Regions from separate parts of the Neorhizobium sp. LMR1-1-1.1 genome, predicted to be linked through region 2. Evidence: riboswitches for the same ligand, from Rfam matches in the RefSeq annotation. Region 2 holds a riboswitch; each other region holds the start of a gene.
What was found. A riboswitch is a leader RNA that binds a small molecule or an ion and turns the genes downstream of it on or off. The one in region 2 is predicted to bind thiamine pyrophosphate.

Region 1 (7,676 bases), on a different contig from region 2:
GTCGATCCGGAAATCCGGCGGAACATCGAAACGGATGCCGAGGCTGCCGTGTAGGAACGTCTGGCCTCGAACATAACCTTCCTGCGGGCTGTCGCCGTAAAGGAGACCGTCGATGCCGGCGAGATAATAATCGCGGCCACGGTCGCCGACGCCTTCCTGGCCGAAGGCGCGGGCATGGCGGCGCGCGAGATCGACACGCTGGGCCGAATTCGGGTGGCTTGAAAGGAAGTCGAGGCTCTGGTCGTTATCTGGATCGACGGCGGAATAGCGGGCGTAGGCTGCCATGGAATCAAGGAAGCGAGCGGCTGCATAAGGATCATATCCGGCTTCGCCGAGCATGCGCACGCCGATAACATCCGCCTGCAATTCCTGCTGGCGGGAGAAGGCGGCGAGACGCAGCTTGCCACGTGCGAGCGCCTGCTTGCCGGCGAGATCGCTCGACAGGACCTCGGCGACGACTCGGCTGGCAATGACTTCCGCCTCTTCCCGCTTCTGACGCTCGATGCCGTGATTGGCGGTGACGTGGCCCATTTCGTGCGACAGGACGGCCGCCACTTCCGACGCATCGTTGGCGAGCGCCAGCAGACCGCGTGTGACATAGAGATAACCGCCTGGCAGCGCGAAGGCGTTGATTGCCGGCGAATTCAGAATGGTGATGCGGAAGGACTGGGTTGGATTTTCCGAAACGGCCGTCAATGCACCGGTGATACGCGCGACCAGACGCTCGGTCTTCGCATCGCGATATTCGCCGCCGTAACTTGCGACAATGCGCGGATGCTCGCGGGCGCCCATTGCGGCACGCGGGTCATTCTTCTGAACCTGGTCGACAGTCTGCGGGTTTTCCGACGGCGATACATTGGGTGTATAGGCCTGGTCGAAGATCGACTGGCAGCCGTAAAGCATCGAGGTGACGGCAAAGAGTGTGGCTGCGGAACGGAATGCGCGGCTACGCTGCCAAAATCTCGGCCACCTGGCACGATCCGTCTTTACAGTCTTCGCCTGCACTACCATCTCCGGAATTACACTTCGGCATCCTGCCGTCGCGTCTGGCTTCGTCTTCCGCCCGTTGTCGCTTACCGTCTTTCGCGCCAACTGCACAGATATTCCTAAATGAATATGTATTGCCTACTGGGTATGAAAAGAAAATAAACTTGAACGCCGATGCCATTGGGCCACGTCCAAATTGTGGCGGTGCCCATGCACGCTTGATGACTTTCGTTCACACAGTGCCGGATAGGGCCGAAACGGGTGCGGCAAATCGCGAAAGGTAATCCGCCTTTGCTTCGTCGGTAGCGATCTGCCCCTTTTCGACATGCAGGATGCGATCTGCAATGCGGGCAATTTCCTCGCGGTCATGGGTTATCATGACCACGGTATTTGCATTTTCCTTATGCAGGTCAAGAAGAAGGGCGGACATTTGCAGACGCAGATCGGTGTCTAGCGCTGCGAAGGGTTCGTCCAGCAGGAGCACCGGCTTGTTGCGCAGCAAAGCCCGGGCAAATGCTGCCCGCTGTTTTTCTCCTCCCGATAGCGAGCCCGGCATGCGCTTGCCGAATCCGGCAAGACCAACACGCACCAAGGCGTTTTCGGCGCGGTCCCTGTCTTGCGGGGAAAGCCGCAAAGACGGGTTGAGGCCAAGCGCGACGTTGGTGAAGATGTCGAGATGGGCGAAGAGGTTGTGATCCTGGAAGACTACCGAGACCGGTCTTTCCGACGGGTGGCTCAAGGTCTGGTCGATTCCGGCGATAAGGATGTGGCCTGATTGCGGACGTTCGAAACCGGCAATCAGATTGAGCAGCGTCGATTTTCCTGCGCCCGACGGGCCGGCGATCGCGGTGACTGCGCCCGGTTCGATGCGGCAATCGAAAGCGAAACTCGTCTTGCCGAGCGTCAGCGCGACCTTGTCGAGGACGATGCCGTCATGCATTCGCGTTTTCCTTTTTGCCCGCGGTGCCGAGTATGGTCAGGGCAAGGCAGATCACGCCGAGGATCAGCGCCAGCCCATCCGCATCATTTGTTCTGTAACTCGATAGCGTGCTGTAGACCAGCCAGGGCAGGGTGACGAGCTCGCTGGAGCCGAACAGGGCAACCGCACCGAGATCGCCGAGGGAAAGTGCCATAGCGAAGGAGAGGGCGGTGAGTATCGGGCGTGTCAGGACGGGGAGATCGATTAGCCGCCACTTGGCAGGGCCGCTGATGCCGAGTGAGGTGGCCAGCCGGGCGGTCTGATGGTGGTGGTCATCCAGTGCCGGTTCGAGCACCCGCACGGCGAAGGGCAATGCCATCAGAGCATTGATGAAGGCGACGAGAAAGGGGGCGAACGCTGCGACATTGCCGAATTGCCGAAGCACCAAAAACCAGCCGGTGCCGAGAATGATTGGCGGGACGACGAGCACAAGCGAGGATGTGCCGGCGAGCGAGGTCGATAGAAGCCGTGCAGCAATATTGGGATCACGCCGGTCCCTGATCGCCTGCCGCGCCGTGATGATGGCGAGCGATGCGGAGACGGCGATCACTGCGGCGGTTACGGCGATCACAAGGCTTGTCGTGGCTGCCTGAATGAAGCGTGGTCCGTTGACGAGTTTCCAGAGATCCGCACGAAGGCCAGCGACCAAAACCGAGAAGAGCGGCGAGGCGACGAAGATGACGGCGACAGCAATGATGAGGCCATCCCACAGGCGGGATGCGGATGAGCGCCCGTCGAGGCGCAAGACCTTTCGGCCTGCGGTCCAGACCGTATCGGTTGCCGCCGGCAGAAACGCGATGAGGCCGATCACGGCTGCGGTGAGGGCAATCTGCAGAAAGGCGAGTGCGACCGCGCGGGGCGGGTCGAAATCGAAGCGCAGGGCATGGTAGATCGCCACTTCCAGCGTGGTTGCAGCCGGGCCGCCGCCGAGCACGAGGACTAGCGTGAAGCTGGTGGCGCAGAGCATGAAGATCAGCCCCGCGACGCCTGGCACGACACGCGCGAGCGCCGGCCATTCGACAAAGCGGAAGATCGAGAGCGGTTTCATGCCGAGGCTGGCCGACAGAAGCCAGTACTCCGCCGGCAGTCGCTCAAGTACGGCAAGCAGCAGGCGCACGGCAAGCGGGATATTGAAGAAAGTGTGGGCAAGCAGAATGCCGGAAAGGCCGTAGACGCTGACCGGGTGTTCCAGTCCGGCGGCAGTAAGCCAGCCGTTCAAAACTCCTTGCCTGCCCCAGACGCCGAGGAGGCCGAGCGCGCCGACGAGTGCCGGTAGGCCCATGGGCAAGGCCATGAGGCGAAGAATCCAGGCTCTGCCTGCAAAGCGGGGGCGGCGAGCCAGTGCCAGCGCTACCGGAATGGCGAAGGCAACCGACAGCAAGGTCGACAGGGCCGCCTGCCAAAGCGTGAAGCGCAGAATGCTCCAGGTATAGGCGGTGAAAAGCCGGGATGCCGATTGATCGCCATCCCAGGCCAGCAGCGTCGCGATCGCCGTGCCGACAAAGACTATGACGGCGGCAAGCACGACAAGGCCAGCAACGATGCCGCGTCGTCTTTCAGCAGTCGTCAGCAAATGCGATATTCCGCCCGTTTCGACATGTCACTTCTTGCTCATGGCGGTCAGCCATTCGTCGATCCAAGCCTGACGGTTCTTCGCAACCTCGTCGGAGCCGATCAGCAGCGTCTTTTCCGGCTTTACAAGCTTGTCGAAAGCCTCAGGCAGCGGGGCGGCGGCGGCTGGCATCATCCAATTGGTGGTCGGAATGATATCCTGTGCGGCCGGCGATATCAGAAACGTCAGGAAGCTTTTCGCCAGATCCTTATCCCGGGCGTGTTTCAGCATGCCGGCGACTTCGATCTGGATGTAATGGCCGTCCGAAAAACTTGCGGCCTGATAGCGGTCGTTTTTTTCCTCGACCATGTGATAGGCCGGCGAGGTTGTATAGGAGAGCACCATCGGCACTTCGCCCTTGGTGAACAGGCCATAAGCTTCCGACCAGCCGGGAGTGACGGTCAGAACCCGGTCCCTGAGTTTCGCCCAGGCTTCCGGCGCCTTGTCGCCATAGACGGACTTTACCCAGAGCAGAAGGCCGAGACCCGGCGTCGAGGTGCGCGGGTCCTGAATGGCGATCTTCTGCGAAGCGTCCCCCTCGATCAGATCTTTGAGGCTCTTCGGCGGGTTCTTGATCGTTTGCGTATCGTAGATGACGGCGAAGTGGCCGTAGTCATAGGGAATGAACGTGTCGTCTGCATAATTGCCGGGAACCTTGACGGCGCCTGCATCGACGCCGTTCGCCTCGAAAAGGCCGGTGGCTTTGGCTTCGGAGATCAGGCTGGTATCGAGGCCGAGCGCGATATCGGCTTCCGATCCCGTACCTTCCAGCTTTAGACGGGTGAGAAGCGCCACGCCATCGGCAACGCCGACGAAATTGACGGTGCAGGCGCAGGTCTTTTCAAACTCGGCCTTGATCTTCGGGCCGGGACCCCAGTCGGAGGTGAAGCTCTCATAGGTATAGACGGTGAGCGTCTTGTCCTGAGCTTCAGCAGCAAAAGGGGTAAAAAGCATGGCCGTGGCGGCCAGAAGAAAATTCGAAATCCCGCGCATCAGCGCCTCCTCAAAATGTCGATGTGGGGAATAGGCGCTGGTTGCGAGCCGTCTAATCCCTCCGCCGGTGTTAGCCGGATCAGGTTCCGCGGGTTGGCGTTTCGCCTCTCAGCCCAGCAGACGCAGGGCACCCCGTTAGAGCGTGCAAAGATTTACCGGTCTCGCTTCATGCTGGCAAGAGGGGCAACACAATCGTTCTCTTCATGAAAATTCCCCTCTGGCCTGCCGGCCATCTCCGCCAAAAAGGGGGACAAAAAACCGCCGCACCCGCTTGTTTCCAATCGGGCATAAGCGACACGTCGAGGTTAGCCCTCCCCCTTGTGGGGATGGTTGGGAGGGGGCTTTTATCGGTGAGCCGCAATTGCCAGTGGATCACCCACCGGACATGTCCATATACATGACTTCCCAGACATGGCCGTCGAGGTCCTGGAAGCTGCAGCCGTACATAGGGCCCATTTCCATGTTCGGCTTCCATTCGCCACCTCCTGCGGCAAGCGCCTTTGCCTTGAAGCCGTCAACCTCGTCGCGGCTCGATGCGGAAAGGCAGTTCAGCACCTCTTTCGTCTTCCTGGCGTCGGAGATATCGCCATTGATGAACATGCGGAACTTGTCGTGGGTGAGAAGCATCACGTAGATCTGCTCGCTGACGACCATGCAACTTGCGGTGTCATCGGAAAAATCGGGGTTCTTGTTGAAGCCCAGCGCCGTGTAAAACGCCGTTGAAGCCTGAAGATCCGCCACCGGCAGGTTCACGAAAATCATCCGCATGTCGCGATTCCTCCTTGATTATGGACGCCATCAGCTGGCGCCCTTCCTCCAAGGACGAAAGATGCGGCACGGATTCGACAAGTCCATGCCGGAATTTTGACTCAGTTTGCGTTTCCGCGAAAAACCTTGAGTTCGCGGGGAACGATGGCCATGCCGCCGAGGCGGTTGGCGATCGCATAACCGATCGTCTGTTCGACTACTTCAGGCATGACGGGTTTAGTCAGAACGCCGAGTGTTCCTTCTACGCCATCCGCGATATCTTCCGGATTGCCGGTCATGAATACGACCGTGAGGCCATATTGTTCGGCAAGTTCGCGGCCGATTTCCGGTCCCGTCCGGCCATCGGCGAGATTGACATCGACGAGCGCGATATCCGCATGGGCTGCGAGCGAAAGTGCATGCTTGCGGGCATTCGCCAGCCCCACCACCTTCAGGCCCATGTTCTCGATCGTGTCGGCCACGTCGAGCGCAATCAGAAACTCATCCTCGATAATCAATACGCGCTGATTCATCGCCTCATTTGCCAGCCGACGACGCGATACACTTGTCAGCATTGGACATCTCCAGAGTTCATCTCGGTTTTGCCAGTTGCATGTTTTAGCAACCTGACACGCACCAAACGCGATGAATGTCTGGATTGTTCCGGGGCGAGACACTGATTTTCTTGATTAAATATTTGTTAAGGCTAACAAATATTTAATTTTCGGATGCCTGTCGCATCGTGCTCAACCCTCGATTTCCTCGCGCAACATTTCCAGCTCCAGCCATTCCTCCTCCATTTGGGTCAGCTTTTCGCGCAGCTTTTCCATCTCGGCAGCCAACTTGTTGAAGCTTGCCGGGTCCTTGGTGAAGAGGTTGGGATCGGCCATCTTCTTTTCTCGCAGAGCGATCTCGGCTTCGGCCTTTTCCATTTCCTTGGGAATATTCTCCAGCGCGAACTTCTGCTTGTAGGAGAGCTTTCCCTTGGCTCTGGGTGCGTCGGAGGAAGAGGCTGCGTTTTCGGCCTTCGGCTTTTCGGCTGCTTTCTCCGCCTTTTTCCGCTCTTCCTGCGCGCCCTTGCGCTGCGCCAGCATGTCGGTGTAGCCGCCGGCATATTCGATCCAGCGGCCATCGGGCGCATCCGGGGTGGCCGGGGCGATAGTCGAGGTCACGGTCCGGTCGAGGAAGTCACGGTCGTGGCTGACGAGGATGACGGTGCCGTTATAGCCAGCGACGATTTCCTGCAGCAGGTCCAGCGTCTCGATGTCGAGATCATTGGTCGGTTCGTCGAGGATCAAGAGGTTCGAAGGCCTTGCCAGCATGCGGGCCAGCATCAGACGGGCGCGCTCGCCACCCGACAGGTTCTTGATCGGCGTGCGGATCTGTTCAGGCTGGAACAGGAAATCCTTCATGTAACCGGCAACATGGCGCTGTTCGCCGTTGACCAGCAGGGTCTCGCCGCGACCATCGGTCAGATAATGGGACAGGGTATCCTCGGGATCGAGGTCCTCGCGCTTCTGGTCGAGGGTTGCGATTTCCAGGTTCGTGCCGAGCTTGACCCAGCCGCTGTCGGGCTCCAGCTGGCCGGTCAGCATCTTCAGGAGCGTTGTCTTGCCGGCGCCGTTCGGGCCGACCAGACCGATGCGGTCACCGCGATGCACGCGGATGGAGAAGGGCGCCACGATTGTGCGCTCCTCGTATGCCTTTGTGATGTTTTCGGCTTCAACGACCAGCTTGCCGGACTCGCGACCCTCGGCAACCGAGGCCTGAACGCTGCCCTGCGGTCCGTTATGGCCGCGATAGGCGGCGCGCATTGCCTGCAATTCGCCAACACGGCGCATGTTGCGCTTGCGTCGTGCGGTAACGCCGTAGCGCATCCAGTGCTCTTCGCGCTCGATCGCCTTGCCGAGCTTGTGCTGTTCGATCTCTTCCTCTTCGAGAACCTGATCACGCCAGGCTTCGAAATGGCCGAAGCCGCGAGACAGCCTTCGGGCGGTGCCGCGATCGATCCAGACCGTGGCGTTGGAGACCTTTTCAAGAAAACGACGGTCGTGGCTGATGACGACAAGTGCGCTGCGCGTCTTGCGCAACTCGTCTTCCAGCCATTCGATGGTCGGCAGGTCGAGATGGTTGGTCGGTTCGTCGAGCAGAAGGATATCGGGTTCCGGTGCCATGACACGGGCAAGTGCTGCACGGCGCGCTTCGCCGCCGGACAGCCGGTTCGGATCTTCTTCGCCGGTCAGGCCCAGATGTTCGAGCAGATAGGTGACACGATAGGGATCGTCGCCCGGACCGAGGCCCGCTTCGGCATAGGCCTGCACGGTCGAATACCCGGCGAAATCGGGAGCCTGTTCGAGA
Region 2 (7,676 bases):
ATGATGATTACCTCGCCAATGCTATCGATGAAGCGATCACCCGCAAGCCGAAAGGCCATGACTTCATCATCGACCGCACTCACAAACGCCCCGCGGTCGCGCGACACATGAGCGTCACCGGCGGGTGACCTCATCCTCCCACAGCTCGACGAAATGATTGACCGGCCCGTGTCCGCTGCCGACCGATAAGGTGTCGGCAGCGTTTATAGCCTCGGCCAGATAAGCTTTCGCCAACTTCACCGCCTCCACCATGGATCGTCCCTTGGCAAGTTCGGCGGCAATGGCGCTCGACAGGGTGCAGCCGGTGCCATGGGTGTTCCTTGTCGTCGTTCGCGGCCCTTCAAACCAGGTCACGCCACCAACATCCACCAGTACATCCGGACTGTCGTCGCTGGCGAGATGGCCTCCCTTGATCAGCACGGCACCCGGTCCTTGCTGCAGCAAACCCGTCGCCTGGCTGGCCATTTCCGCCCGTGTCTTAGCCTCATTCTCGCCCAGCAGGACTGCAGCTTCGGGAAGGTTCGGCGTGATGACGGAAGCAAGCGGCAGCAGCCGGTCGATAACCGCTTGACCGGCATCGGAGGCAAGAAGCGGAGCGCCACCCTTTGCGACCATCACCGGATCAAGCACGATCGGAATACCCATTGCATGGGTCTCAAGCAATTCTGCAACGGTGCGCGCAATCTGCGCATTGGCGATCATGCCAATCTTCACCGCATCGACCCTTATGTCGGCAAAAATCGCCTCGATCTGGGCGCGAACGAACTCCGGAGGCAACGCATGAATGGCGGTCACGCCCTGCGTATTCTGGGCCGTCAACGCCGTCAGCGCTGCCATGCCATAAGTGCCGCGGGCGGAAAATGCCTTGAGGTCCGCCTGTATGCCGGCGCCGCCGGATGGATCGGAGCCGGCAATCGACAAGACATTGCGAATCGTCATTTCTTGGCCTCCGCAATTTTATCGGCGATCAATCGTGTGGTACCTTGGGGATCGGGCGATCCGCATATGGCAGATACGACCGCGAGACCCTTTGCCCCTGCGCGAAAGATTTCTTCGACATGTTGAACCTTGACGCCGCCGATCGCCACTGCGGGTATCGGGGATGCCGCCACGATCCGCGCAAGGCCTTCAAAACCGATCGGCTGCTTGTGATCCGGCTTCGTGCCGGTCGCAAAGACCGGGCCGACGCCGACATAATCAACCACCGCCGGATCGACCCGTCGCGCCAGATCTTCCGTCTCTACGGAGAGACCAAGGATTAGCCTATCGCCAACACGCTTTCGAACCTCCGTCGCATTCATGTCTTCCTGCCCGACATGAATACCGTCTGCACCGATCGCGAGCGCGGCCTCCACATCATCGTTGACAATCAGCGACACGCCGGCCCCTGAAAGGGCAGCCTTCAGCTGCAGGCCCGTCGCGATCATCTCTGCGGTCGTTGCCTGCTTGTCGCGCAACTGCACCATCGTTGCCCCGCCCAGCACGGCAAGTCGCGCCGTCTCGACCATGCCGATCACGCGACAAAGATCCGGGTCCAGCACCAGATAAAGGGAAAGGTCGAACTGCTTCATGCCGGTATCACCCGCGCTACGGCATCAACGGCATCCGGCGTCACTTCCGCAAGCAGATCGAGGAAACGCACGGCAAAGGACCCCGGCGCATGAGCGTCCCGTCCCGCCAGTTCGCCAGCTGCAGCAAACAAGGCAAGCGCCGCAAGCGTTGCCTCAAACGGCTTGTCCGGCACGGTTGCTGCAAAACCGCCGATGACACAGGTCAACGAGCAACCGAGCGCCGTCACTTTCGGCATCAGCGCAGATCCACCGAGAACATGAACGGCACGATGACCGTCGGTGACGAAATCCCGTTCCCCGGTCACGGCGACGACACAGCCATGACGAATGGCAAGAGCGCGGGCAGCAGCCTGCGCGGAAGCCACGCTATCACCGGAATCCACCCCCTGCCCCGATGCATGCTCTCCGGCAAGCGTAATGATTTCGGAAGCGTTGCCGCGGATCACCGTCGGCCTGTGCTCCAGAAGCGCTGAAACGGCGGCACGCCGATAGGCGGTCGCGAAATGCGCGACCGGATCGAGTATCCAGGGTTTTCCCGCTTCGCTTGCAGCCTCTGCGGCCTGCTTCATGCCGTCGAAAAAGTCCGGCGAGATGGTCCCTATATTGACGGTCAGTGCCGCCGCTATGCCTGCGAATTCCGCCGCCTCTTCCGGGCTGTGCACCATTGCAGGCGATGCGCCCGCAGCCAGCATCACGTTGGCGGCAATGTTCATCGCGACGAAATTGGTGATGTTCTGCACCAATGGATTTTTCTGCCGCATCGCTGCCAGCAATGCGCCGGGTTTCAATGATTGAGCGGACTCGTCTGCCATCTGCGCCTCCTTTTGAGGCGGAGGTGGACGTGGGGATGCGACGTCAAGAACGAAGACCCGAACGACTCCCTCCGCCAGCATGATCTGGTTCAGGTTCAAAGGGTACTTCTCAGCCCGGCTTTCGCCGGACGCCCCTGTCATGATCAACAACTACCGGATGATGATCCGCGATTCCAGCCTTTTTACTCAAATGCGGCAAGATGCGGGCTTAGCCTTAGCCCCGAAAGCCGCCGTCGTATCTGGCGGCGGCTTTTGAAGTTTCACGAGGTTCTGGGCATCTGCCTTCACGTCATGCGGCGCTGCTACGGTGCAAACGCGGCTGAGGCTCCTGGTAATAGGTCCCGCTGCTGTCGCTGGTCCTGAAGCGGCCGATCTTCTGGGTCAGATCCTCCACCCGGTGACGCAGGCCACGTATTTCGGCATTGTTCTCCTCGACCATGGCGGCATTCTGCTGGGTTATCAGTTCGACGTCGTTGACAGCCTGCGTGACCTGCGTGATGCCGGTGGACTGCTCTGCGGCAGCCGAGGAAATCTGTGCCACCAGTTTTCGAACATCGGTGACGTGAGCAATGATCCTGGAGAGTGCTTCGCCGGTTTCCTCGACGAGCTGCACGCCGCTTTCGACCTGCGTTGCACTTGCCGAAATCAACTGCTTGATCTCGCGAGCCGCACCCGCGCAGCGCTGGGCCAGTTCGCGGACCTCCTGGGCGACAACAGCAAAACCGCGGCCTGCTTCACCAGCGCGAGCAGCCTCGACGCCGGCATTCAGCGCCAGGAGGTTCGTCTGAAAGGCGATCTCGTCAATGACGCCGATGATCTGGCTGATCTTGTCGGAGGAGCGGCTGATCTCGCCCATGGCATTGACTGCGCGTGCCACGACCTCGCCTGAGCGGACGGCGAACTCTTCGGTCTCGTTGACCGATTGAGACGTCTGACGGGCATTGGTTGCGGTGCTGCGCACAACATCGCTCAAGTGGCGCAACGCCCGAGAGCTTTCTTCCAGTGCTGCCGCCTGCTGTTCCGTGCGTTTCGCCAGATCGTCGGCGGAGGCGGAAAGATTGGCCGTACCGCCATTGATCTCCTGCGCCGCAAAACCGACTTCGGACAAAGTCGCACGCAGAGCATCGACAGCCTGATTGTAGGTTCTGGCCATCATGACGAAATCTGCCGGGAGATTTTCGTCCATCCCCGTTGCCAGATCGCCCTCGGCCAGATTGCCGAGCACGCCCGAGAGCGCGGTCAACGCATGCTGCTGATCGGCCGCGATGCGGGCACGTTCGCCGGCACGCTGTTCTGCTTCCGCCGAAGAGAGCTCCCGGGCGGCGGCGGCTTCCTGCTCCAGCCGAACATTTTCTCTCGCAGCGTCGCGGAATACCGTAACGGAACGAACCATGTCACCGATCTCATCGCCACGCTCGCGGCCTTCGATCGAAACCTCCAGGTCGCCGTCGGCAAGACGCTTCATCACTTCGGTCACCCGGCGCAGAGGGCCGCGCAATGTCTCGACCAGCATCAGGCCGCCAGCGATCGCCAATATCGTACCGACCACCATGGCGACGACCGAAAGGTTTGCCGACCGCTCACTGTCTTCCTTGCCGACTTCCTGAGCCTGGGCAACGAAATTTTTCAGCCCGGCCATTGCGCCGGTCAGAGTGGCCGTGGCTTCCGCCCTCTTCTTCTGCCAGTCGGAAGCAATCACGATCAGCTTTGTCGATCCGGCGTCCAGCGATGCGAGAAGCGGCTCCAGCTTCACAGCAAAGCCAGCCATGGTGAAGTTGGTCTTGGCAAGTTCAGAAACACGCGCCGAGACGGTACGCAAACCCGCCGTCGATTCAAGAAGCGGCTTCTGCGAAGCCTCGCTCATCGTACCGCTCATCCGCTCGACAAGCAGTTTGAGCTCATCGATCCTGCGCAGCGAATCCTCTGTCTGGGCAAGCAGCTCACGCTGGACGGCCACATCACCTTCAAGACCGACAAACCGTTCAGCCGCCGTTACGGCCCGGCTGTTGGACAGATTATCCAAATCTCGCTGGATCGGCATGAGGGCACTTGTTCCAACACGCACCGCCTGTGCCTTGTCGGCGATCGGGGCTTCGCCGGCAATGGTCGCTTTCAAGCTGGCAGCGGCCTGTCGCGCCGGATCGAAAGCCTTGCCCGCCTTTTCCGATACGAGAGTGCTGATCTTTGCGAATTCCTCTTCCAATGGGCCGAGGTAGAGCTTGGCCGTATTGATGGCCGCATCGTCGCTTTCGGCACGACGCATTGCTTCACGCAAGTCCGAGACCCTGCCCGAAATGGCGTTATAGGCATAGGCTTCCAGCAACATGCCCTTGGCAAATTTCTCCTTGCCGGCGCTCTGCTTGCGCAGGCTGCCCACCTGCGCTTCCACTTCCGTGCCGAGCGTATCGATTTCCGTCGCGGCGCTGGCCATCTGCGCATCCGTTTCGTCCCGCAGCAGCTTGACGGCCCACAGCGCATCGACATGACTGCGCATTGCCGAGGCGAGCCCCATAACCGGTGCAACCCGTGATCGATCCCCTTCGCTTGTCAGAAGTCCCTCGAGCACACCGACGCCCTGTTGCTGGGTGTCGATATCGGCTCTTAGTGCCGAAAGCGTCTTTTCATTCGGCGTCGCGGAATATTCCTGCAAACTCGACTGAAGGCGCTCGAAATCGCCGATGTTCTCAATCGTGGCGCGGGTCACGGTCATATGGCCATTCAGAGTATTGGCCGTGTAATATCCGGCAAGGCCCACGCCCGCGATCAGCAGAACGAGAGGAACAACGAACAGAAGAACCTTGGTTACAATTTTCCGGCTTTGCAAAAGTCGATCGATAAACAATTTTTTCCCCGTCATTAGCTGCGCTGAAGGCACGATTGCATGTGTGCACAACGGAGCGATTCCAGCCTCATGCGGGAACATCTGCACACGATGGCCACTTTCGGTTGAGCAACCGTTAATGGCAGCCGGCGACATTTGCGCGCGGAAAAATCAGATGGAAATCTGCTGGCAGCAAACTTGCCGATCACGTAAAGACGGGACGCAAAGGGTGGAGGAATCGGGATGGCATTGTCGGATAACACGCGCGGTGCGCTGCTCATGGCGACCGCGATGGCGGTGTTTTCCTGCAATGACGCGATGGTCAAGGCATTGACGCATGACCTCAGCATTCCGCAGATCATGGCAGTACGTGGGGTCCTGACAACCATACTCGTATTTGCGGTCTCCATTCTCCTGCGCGCCAAATTCTCGCTACGCGCGTTCACCCATCCGCTGGTGCTTTTGCGCACCGCCTGCGAACTCGGGGGAACACTGTGCTTCTTCAACGCGCTCGCCAGGATAGATTTCGCCTCAGCCTCTTCGATCATGCAGTCGCTGCCGCTTGCGGTGACGCTCGGGGCTGCGCTTCTGTTTCAGGAACCGGTCGGCTGGCGGCGCTGGAGCGCCATCATCGTCGGCTTCCTCGGCGTGCTTTTGATCATCCAGCCGGGACCTGAAGGCTTTTCCAGCGACGCGCTGTTCCCGCTTGCAGCGGTTTTCTTCACCGCCTGCAGGGATCTCGTGACACGCAGGATCGCAACGGAAATCCCGACCATCCACGTGACCCTCTTCACCTCCTTCATCATCATGGTCGTCGGCTTTGTTCTCGTCGGCCCGACAGGCGGCTGGCATCCGATTTCGGGTTTCAACTGGCTGCTTCTGGCGCTGACGGCGATTGCGGTATTCTGCGGCTATCAGGCAATCATCCTCGCCATGCGCGGTGGGGAAATCTCCTTCATTGCGCCGTTCCGCTATACCAGCCTGATCTGGGCGCTCCTCATCGGGGTCCTGGTTTTCGGTGAGCGTCCGGGCATGACAGTGCTCATGGGCGCGGCCGTCGTGATCTGCTCCGGCCTCTATACATTCTACCGCGAAAGCCGCCGCGCCATCGATACGGCCAAAAAGGCGGTGACGCCCACGGCGGGTGGCTGAGGATGCGCCCGCCCGGTCTCATTCTTGCCGGTGGCCGCTCCAGCCGCATGGGAGCGAACAAGGCGCTGCTTCCGCTCGGCGACAAAAGCGTTCTCGCTCATGTCATTAGGCGACTGGCTCCTCAGGTATCGGATCTCGCCGTCAACGCCAATGCCCCCTTCCCGGGGTTTGAGAGCTATCGCTATCTTGCAGATGATCTCGCCGGACAGCTAGGACCACTCGCCGGCATCCTTACCGGGATGCGCCATTATTCCCGCCGGCTCGCAGAAGTATCGCATTTCGCCAGCGTTCCGTGCGACAGCCCTTTTCTGCCGTTAGATCTTGTGCCGCAATTGAGCGCAGCCTGTTCCGATCCGGAAACCGTCGTCATCGCCACCTCACTGGAGCGCCGTCACCCGGTTTTCGGCCTCTGGCCGATCGCTCTTGCGGAGGATCTCGAACACTGGCTGATTGATAACGATAATCGCCGCATCAATGGGTTCCTGAGCCGTCACCGCATGGTGACTATCGATTTCCCGTCGCTTCAGACACGCCGCGGCCTGCTTGATCCCTTCTTCAACATCAACACACCAGAAGAGCTTACCCAAGCCGCGGCCTTTACGGAGAGCCTTGAATGAACACCACGCTCGCCTTCGGGATTTCCGGCTGGAAGAATTCTGGAAAGACGGGACTGACCGTTCGTCTGGTTGAGGAGCTTACCGCCCGCGGTTATCGCGTTTCCACCGTCAAGCACGCGCATCATGACTTTGACATCGACAAGCCCGGTGCGGATTCATTTCGGCACAGGGAGGCGGGCGCCGGGGAAGTGGCAATTGTCTCGGGAACGCGCTTTGCGATCATGCATGAACTGCGAGACGAAGCTGAGCCGACGCTTGCCGAAATCCTTTCACGGCTGGCACCTTGTGATCTCGTACTCGTAGAGGGCTACAAGCACGAGGCCATCCCGAAGATAGAACTGCGCCGGCTGGAATCGAAAAACCGCGAGCCTCTGGCACCGATTGATCCCCATATCGTTGCGATCGCCACGGATCACTCGCTCGCTTTGCAAACTTTGCCCGTCTTCGAGCTCGACGACACGGCATCCATTGCCGACTTCATCATCGACACCACAGGCCTTCCAAAACGCTGAAAGCCGCCGACCGATTGGCCGACGGCTTCCAATTCCTGCCTGTCCGACCCGTTACTGGTTCGAGGCGACAGGTTTTACCAGAGGCGTGATCCGGCGGATCGTCACGCGGCGGTTTTCCTGGTTTGCCGCTTCGGTACTCACTTTCAGATACCGCTCCCCATAACCTTGCGTCGTCATGTTTTCGGGCGGAA
Region 3 (7,676 bases), on a different contig from region 2:
CACCAGTCTGGGCCTGCAGTCGCTGATCAGCGACTGGCTGGGTGACCGCGAGATCGCTCTCTATTCGATGTTCGTCGCTTATACCTGGCAGTATGTCGGCTTTTCCATGGTGCTTTTCCTCGCCGGCCTGCAGAGCGTCGATCGTTCGCTTGTCGAGGCCGCACGCATCGATGGTGCGAGCCGCTGGCAGGTTTTCCGGCATGTGACGCTGCCGGCGCTGCGGGTAACGTTGGCGATCGTCCTCGTCCTGTCGACCATCTCCTCCCTCAAGGCCTTCGATATCGTCTACGGCATGACCGGTGGTGGCCCGGCCCAGTCGACACAGATGCTGGCTCTATGGGCCTTCATGCAGTCGATGCAGATCTTCGATTTCGGCAGAGGCTCGGCGATTTCGGTCATCCTGCTTCTGGTCACGCTGACCATCGTAGTTCCCTACCTGCGCTGGTCGCAACGTGATGAAGGAGCAGGCGAATGACTGCTATAGCACCCCGCCAGGAAGACGACGCCTTGCTGCTCAAGCCGCGCCGGGACCCTTTTCTGATCATCCTCTGGATAATCCTCGTCACCTTTGCGCTGGTCTGGATTGCGCCCGTCGTTCTGATCGCATTCACGGCGCTCAAGTCGAATGCCGAGGTTATGGCAACAAGCGCCTTCACGCCGCCGGAAGCCATCGCCTGGAACAACTTTTCCGGCGCCTGGGCGCGCGGCAATTTCGAGACGACGTTCAAGAACAGCGTCATCATCACCGTCATCAAGGTGCCGCTCGGCCTGATGTTTTCGGCGATGGCCGCCTATGCTCTGGCAAGGATCAGGCTGCGTTTCGGCAAACTGCTGCTTTTGTTCTTTCTCTTCGGTGCGATGATCCCGTTCCAGGTCATGCTGGCGCCGATCTTCACCCTGGTGAACGGTTTCGGCCTGATCGATACCTATCCCGGCGTCATCCTGCCTTATCTGGCCTTCGGCGTGCCCTATCAGGTCTTCATTCTGCACGGCTTCTTCAAGGCGGTGCCGAAGGAGTTGTCGGAAGCGGCGCTGATCGACGGGGCCTCGCATGTCACGGTTTTTCGCCGGATATTCCTGCCGATCTCGCTGCCGGTGCTGGCTGCGCTTCTGATCCTCGATTTCGTTTCCACCTGGAACGAATTCGCCATGGCGCTGGTGCTGCTGCAGGACCGTCACATGTGGACCCTGCCGCTCGGCCTGATGTCCTTCCAGGGGCAGTTCTCGACCGATTACGGCCAGCTGAATGCGGCGATCGCGATGACCGTGTTCCCCGCCATCCTCGTTTACATGATCTTCCAGAGATACTTCGTCAGCGGACTGACTTCAGGTGCGGTCAAGGGCTGAAAATCCAATCATATTCAGGAGTTAGAAATGTCAGAACAAGTGAGCCGCTGGGATGTCTTCGAGTTTTCCGCCAAGGGTCCCGCAGGCGGCAATCCCTATCTCGACGTCAGTTTCGCCGCGACGTTTTCGCTCGGCAATCGCGACGTAACGGTTCCCGGTTTCTATGATGGTGACGGCGTCTACAAGGTACGCTTCTGCCCGGACACCGAGGGTGCCTGGCGCTTCGTAACGACCGCCAGCGACAAGGCGCTGGCAGGCCTGAACGGCTCTTTGACCGTTGGTCCGGCCAAGTCGGGCGTTCACGGCCCGGTGCGGGTGCGCAACCAGTTTCATTTCGCCTATGCCGACGGCAAGCCATACCTGCCCTTCGGCACGACCTGCTATGCCTGGACGCACCAGACGGTCGAGCTGCAGGAGCAGACCTTCAGGACGCTCGAGACGGCGCCGTTCAACAAGATCCGCATGGGCGTATTCCCGAAAGACTATATCTACAACACCAACGAGCCGCTCTTCGACGTCTATGAGAAGCGCGCCGATGGCAGCCATGACATGGACAGGCCGAATTTCGAATGCTTCCGGCATTTCGAAAACCAGATCGGCCGTCTGATGGAAATGGGGATCGAGGCCGATATCATCCTCTTCCATCCCTATGACCGCTGGGGCTATTGCACGATGACGGAGGAGCAGGATTTCCGATATCTCCGTTATATCGTCGCGCGTATCGCCGCCTACCGAAATGTCTGGTGGTCGCTCGCCAACGAATACGACTTCCTTCTCGATACGAAGCCGATGGAACGCTGGGACCGCTTCTTCCAGATCATCGAGGAAGGCGATCCGCTGCGCCATCCGAAGTCGATCCACAATGGCGATGTGGACAAGAATTACGATCACCGCAAACCTTGGGTGGATCACGTCTGCATCCAGAACTGGGACGTCAAGAAGACGCTCGACTGGCGCGCCGCCTATGGCAAGCCTGTCGTCAACGACGAGCCCGAATACGAAGGCAATATCCCGAAGGAATGGGGCAATATCGATGGCCACGAACTGATTCATCGCTACTGGCTGACGCTTTGCCGTGGCGGCTATATCGGTCACGGCGAAACATTCCTCGATGCCAATGACGAACTCTGGTGGGCAAAGGGCGGCGTGCTTCATGGCGAGGCATCGGCGCGTATCGACTTCCTCCGCAAGATCTTCGAGGAGGATGCCGTCAATGGCCTGACCCCCATGCTGGAACGGGGCACGACCTACAAGCGGGTATCCGCGGCTCAGGATGGCGACGTCCGTTACATCTATTTCGGCGAGCATCAGCCGGTCGAATGGGCGCTCGGCCTGCCGGAAGAAGATGGCGACTGGGAAATCGATCTCATCGATGTCTGGAACATGAGCATCACGCCGCTGGAGAAGGGGCCGCTGCCGAAGGTTCACCCGCAGCGCATTACCGGTGGTTCTCATATCACCAACCAGTTTGCCGCCGCGTTCGGGCTGACGCTGCCGGGCCGGCCATATCTTGCTGTGCGCATACGCCCACGCAAGACGCATTAGAGAGGTATCATCATGGCGACGGTTCAAGTCTCCGATCTGCGCAAGAGCTTTGGTGCGCTCGAAGTGGTCAAGGGTGTTACGATCGACATCCGGGATGGGGAATTCCTCATCCTGGTTGGCCCGTCAGGCTGCGGCAAGTCGACCCTTCTCAGAATGATCGCCGGCCTCGAGGACATATCCGCAGGGCGTATCGATATCGGCGGGCGTGTGGTCAACACGCTGTCGCCGAAGGAACGGAACATCGCCATGGTGTTCCAGAACTACGCGCTCTATCCGCAGATGACGGTCGCCCAGAACATGGGCTTCTCGCTGGAAATCTCCGGCATGAAAAAGGCCGAGATCTACAAGAAGGTTGCGGAAGCATCCGAAATTCTCGGACTGACCCCGCTCCTGCAGCGCAAGCCGTCGCAATTGTCCGGCGGCCAGCGCCAGCGCGTCGCCATGGGCCGCGCGATCGTTCGCGATCCCGACGTCTTCCTGTTCGACGAACCGCTTTCCAACCTCGATGCCAAGCTGCGTGTGCAGATGCGCGCCGAGATCAAGGCGCTTCACCAGAGACTGGCGTCGACCATCGTCTATGTCACCCACGACCAGGTCGAGGCGATGACCATGGCCGATCGAATCGTCGTCATGCGCGGCGGCTGCGTCGAACAGATCGGCACCCCGCTGGAGCTGTACGACCGTCCGGATAACATGTTCGTGGCCGGCTTCCTCGGATCGCCTTCAATGAATTTTCTGCGCGGCAAGATCGAGGGCCAGTCCCTTCTTATTCCGGGCGGAGAGCGACTGGTGCTGCCATCGCTGCCGAAGGGTGGAAGCAGTGGTGACGTCGTGGTTGGCATCCGTCCGCAAGGCTTTGCCGTAGGCACGCAGGATGGCGCCATGGCGACGATCAAGGTGGTTGAGCCGACCGGCGCAGACACGCATGTTCTGGCCGATGTCGGCGGCACGGAAGTCACCTGTGTCGTCAACGACCGGGTGGATTTTGCGCCCGGTGAGGAGATCCGTCTGTCGATCAGTTCCGCCAAAGTCCACTTCTTCGATCCCGCGAGTGAAGTGCGGCTCGATTGAGGTAAAACCGACTGCGAGCCCGCGAGATTGAGCCCTCCGATTTCCCGCGGTGCTTGCATCACCTACTTGACCCGCTAGCTCGCCTGTCATAGCCTCATCGCATTCACCAGGGGTGTCCCGTCAAGGGGCTGAGATTCTGCTATCGCGCGCAGTGACCCGTTGAACCTGATCCAGTTCATACTGGCGTAGGGACGGTGCAAAACGCTGCGATAATTCTCAAATCCGTAAACCGGATTCCGTGATCGGCGTTCTTCCATCTTTCCGGCTCTAGGACTGGGTCTCCAACCTTGAAACTTGGAGCCTCACGATGAATATTGCCGCCAAAAATCAAAGCCCGACCGTTACCTCGGGCGCATTTCCGGCTTCCACCAAGATCCATGTTGCGGGCAGGGAATATCCCGATCTCCGCGTGCCGATGCGCGAGATCGCGCTTCACCCGACATCCGGCGAGCCGCCAGTCCTAGTCTATGACAGTTCCGGCCCCTATACCGATCCTGCCCATATCGTCGCGATCGACCAAGGCCTTCCGCGCCTGCGCGAAAACTGGGTTCTTTCTCGCGGCGATGTCGCCCGATACGAGGGGCGGCACGTCAAGCCGGAGGATAACGGTTTTGCCACCGGCGAGCGGCTGACGCCCGAGTTCCCCATCCGCAACATGCCGCTCAAGGCGAATGCAGGCCGTGCGGTTACCCAGCTCGCCTATGCGCGCGCAGGCATCATCACGCCCGAAATGGAATTCATCGCCATCCGCGAAAACATCGGCCGGCAGGCTGCGAAGGAAGCCCTGACGCGGGATGGCGAAAGTTTCGGTGCGCATATCCCGGATTACATCACGCCGGAATTCGTACGCCACGAAGTTGCGGAAGGCCGCGCCGTCATTCCGGCAAATATCAACCACCCCGAAAGCGAACCGATGATCATCGGCCGCAATTTTCTGGTGAAGATCAACGCCAATATCGGCAATTCCGCCGTCACCTCGTCGATGGCGGAAGAGGTGGAAAAGATGGTCTGGGCGATCCGCTGGGGCGCCGATACGGTCATGGATCTTTCGACCGGCCGCAACATTCACAATATCCGCGAATGGATCATCCGCAATTCACCGGTGCCGATCGGCACGGTGCCGCTCTATCAGGCGCTGGAAAAGGTCAACGGCATTGCCGAGGATCTCACCTGGGAGGTCTATCGCGATACGCTGATCGAGCAGGCCGAGCAGGGCGTCGATTATTTCACCATCCATGCCGGCGTGCGGCTTTCCTATATCCACCTCACCGTCAATCGCGTCACCGGCATCGTTTCGCGGGGCGGGTCGATCATGGCCAAGTGGTGTCTGCATCATCACCGCGAGAGTTTTCTCTACGAGCATTTCGACGAGATCTGCGACATCGCCCGCGCCTATGACGTGACCTTTTCGCTGGGCGACGGCCTGCGTCCCGGCTCGATTGCCGATGCCAATGATGCCGCGCAGTTCGCCGAACTGGAGACACTCGGAGAACTAACGAAAATCGCCTGGGAAAAGGATTGCCAGGTGATGATCGAAGGCCCCGGCCATGTGCCGATGCACAAGATCAAGGAGAACATGGACAAGCAGCTGAAGACCTGCGGCGAGGCGCCGTTCTATACGCTCGGTCCGCTTACCACCGATATCGCGCCCGGCTACGATCACATCACCTCGGCCATCGGGGCTGCGATGATCGGTTGGTTCGGCACCGCCATGCTCTGCTACGTCACGCCGAAGGAACATCTGGGCCTGCCGGATCGCGATGACGTCAAGACCGGTGTGATCACCTACAAGATAGCAGCCCATGCCGCCGATCTGGCAAAAGGCCATCCGGGGGCGCAGCTGCGCGACGATGCCCTGTCGCGCGCCCGTTTCGAGTTCCGCTGGGAGGACCAGTTCAATCTGTCGCTCGACCCGGATACGGCGCGGAATTTCCACGACGAGACGCTTCCCAAGGACGCACACAAGGTGGCGCATTTCTGCTCCATGTGCGGGCCGAAATTCTGCTCGATGCGGATCTCACACGATATCCGCGCCGAGGCGCAGAAGGAGGGGCTTGAGGCGATGGCGGCGAAATATCGCGATGGTGGTGATCTCTACATGCCGGTGGAAAACCCATTGGCAAATGCCGGGAGTGAGGCCTGATGTCTCTGTTTCTCGTCAAAGGGGCCGGCGTTGCCGGCCTCACGGTGGCTTATGAACTTCTCAGGCGCGGCGAAGATGTCGATATCGTCGATTATCAGGATACGATCGGGCAGGGCGCATCGCATTTCGCCGGCGGCATGCTGGCGCCCTATTGCGAGCGTGAGGCGGCGGAAGAGATCGTGCTGACACTCGGGCTCGATGCCGCCGATTGGTGGGACAGGGCGGTGCCGGGTGCGGTCATTCGCAACGGCACGCTGGTCGTGGCGCAGCCGCGTGACTTGGCCGATCTCACTCGGTTTGCTTCGCGCACACGCGGTCATGTCTGGCTTGGCAGAGACGAAATCGCCGATCTGGAACCGTCGCTTGTCGGCCGGTTCGACAAGGCGCTGTTCTTCGAAGGTGAGGCGCATCTCGATCCGCGCCGGGCATTGGCAGGGCTGGCAAAGGCGATCCGCAACCATGGCGGACAGTTTCACCTCGGCTGTGGACCGCCGCCCAGGAAAAACTATACCGCCGTTCTCGATTGCACCGGCCCGGCAGCCATTCCCCATATTCCGGGCCTACGCGGCGTGCGAGGCGAAATGCTTTATCTGGAGACCCCCGATGTGGCTCTATCGCGTCCGGTCCGGATGCTGCACCCGCGCCATCCGATCTATGTCGTGCCACGCGACGATCACCGCTTCATGGTCGGTGCAACGATGATCGAGACGGAGGATGACGGGCCGATTTCGGCGCGCTCGCTGATGGAATTGCTGAACGCGGCCTATGCGCTGAATCCTGCCTTCGGCGAGGCGCGGGTGGTGGAAACCGGTGTCGGCATCCGTCCTGCCTTTGATGACAACGTTCCGCGGGTGGTGGAAATGGAAGGCGGATTGGCGATTGCCGGCATGCACCGCCACGGCTTTCTGCTGGCGCCGGCCATGGCGAAAAAGGCTGCTGGCCTGCTTTCCAACGGCTATGCCCTTCAGAAGGAACTGACCCTATGAACCTCATCGTCAATGGTGAAACTCAGTCCGTGGAGACGCGCACGCTTGCGGAGCTTCTGGCCGCGCTCGAATACGAGGGCGAATGGCTGGCTACCGCCATCAACGGCGATCTCGTCCATCGCGAGGATCGGGCGGATGCGCGTCTCCAGGAGGGAGACCGGATCGAAATCCTGTCGCCCATGCAGGGAGGATGAACCATGCTGAAACTATATGATGCGGAATTGTCATCGCGCCTGCTGCTCGGCACCGCGCGTTATCCGTCACCGGCCATTCTTTCCGAGGCGGTCAAGCGTTCCGGTGCAGGCATCGTCACCGTCTCGCTGCGCCGCGAGACATCCGGCGGCAAGACGGGCGGCGCGTTTTTCGAGCTGATCCGCCAACTGGGTGTTCGCATCCTGCCCAACACCGCCGGATGCCACAGCGCATCGGAGGCGGTGCTGACGGCAAAAATGGCGCGGGAAGTGTTCGGCACCAATTGGATCAAGCTCGAAGTCATCGGCCATCACGACAGTCTGCAGCCGGATGTCTTCGAACTGGTCGAGGCTGCGCGCATCCTCACCGACGAAGGATTTGAGGTTTTTCCC

Region 1: another riboswitch for thiamine pyrophosphate. It lies ahead of thiB (thiamine ABC transporter substrate binding subunit); the one in region 2 lies ahead of thiM (hydroxyethylthiazole kinase).
Region 3: another riboswitch for thiamine pyrophosphate. It lies ahead of thiC (phosphomethylpyrimidine synthase ThiC); the one in region 2 lies ahead of thiM (hydroxyethylthiazole kinase).

The regions. Positions count from the first base shown of each region.
Region 1 is NZ_JBEGHE010000058.1:114,538-122,213, forward strand. Features, by position in the region: gene MRBLMR1_RS25750 (M48 family metalloprotease) at 1-903, opposite strand, end outside; gene MRBLMR1_RS25755 (thiamine ABC transporter ATP-binding protein) at 1,220-1,927, opposite strand; gene thiP (thiamine/thiamine pyrophosphate ABC transporter permease ThiP) at 1,920-3,539, opposite strand; gene thiB (thiamine ABC transporter substrate binding subunit) at 3,567-4,571, opposite strand; TPP riboswitch at 4,611-4,716, opposite strand; gene MRBLMR1_RS25770 (VOC family protein) at 4,944-5,339, opposite strand; gene MRBLMR1_RS25775 (response regulator) at 5,441-5,893, opposite strand; gene MRBLMR1_RS25780 (ABC-F family ATP-binding cassette domain-containing protein) at 6,065-7,676, opposite strand, start outside.
Region 2 is NZ_JBEGHE010000001.1:1,563,515-1,571,190, forward strand. Features, by position in the region: gene moaA (GTP 3',8-cyclase MoaA) at 1-128, shown strand, start outside; gene thiD (bifunctional hydroxymethylpyrimidine kinase/phosphomethylpyrimidine kinase) at 115-939, opposite strand; gene thiE (thiamine phosphate synthase) at 936-1,571, opposite strand; gene thiM (hydroxyethylthiazole kinase) at 1,568-2,383, opposite strand; TPP riboswitch at 2,433-2,529, opposite strand; gene MRBLMR1_RS07545 (methyl-accepting chemotaxis protein) at 2,673-5,240, opposite strand; gene MRBLMR1_RS07550 (DMT family transporter) at 5,448-6,356, shown strand; gene mobA (molybdenum cofactor guanylyltransferase MobA) at 6,359-6,973, shown strand; gene mobB (molybdopterin-guanine dinucleotide biosynthesis protein B) at 6,970-7,485, shown strand; partial or broken gene MRBLMR1_RS07565 (OmpA family protein) at 7,537-7,676, opposite strand, start outside.
Region 3 is NZ_JBEGHE010000036.1:250,477-258,152, reverse strand. Features, by position in the region: gene MRBLMR1_RS21595 (carbohydrate ABC transporter permease) at 1-475, shown strand, start outside; gene MRBLMR1_RS21590 (carbohydrate ABC transporter permease) at 472-1,347, shown strand; gene MRBLMR1_RS21585 (DUF5060 domain-containing protein) at 1,375-2,892, shown strand; gene MRBLMR1_RS21580 (ABC transporter ATP-binding protein) at 2,905-3,963, shown strand; TPP riboswitch at 4,062-4,173, shown strand; gene thiC (phosphomethylpyrimidine synthase ThiC) at 4,271-6,106, shown strand; gene thiO (glycine oxidase ThiO) at 6,106-7,092, shown strand; gene thiS (sulfur carrier protein ThiS) at 7,089-7,286, shown strand; gene MRBLMR1_RS21560 (thiazole synthase) at 7,290-7,676, shown strand, end outside.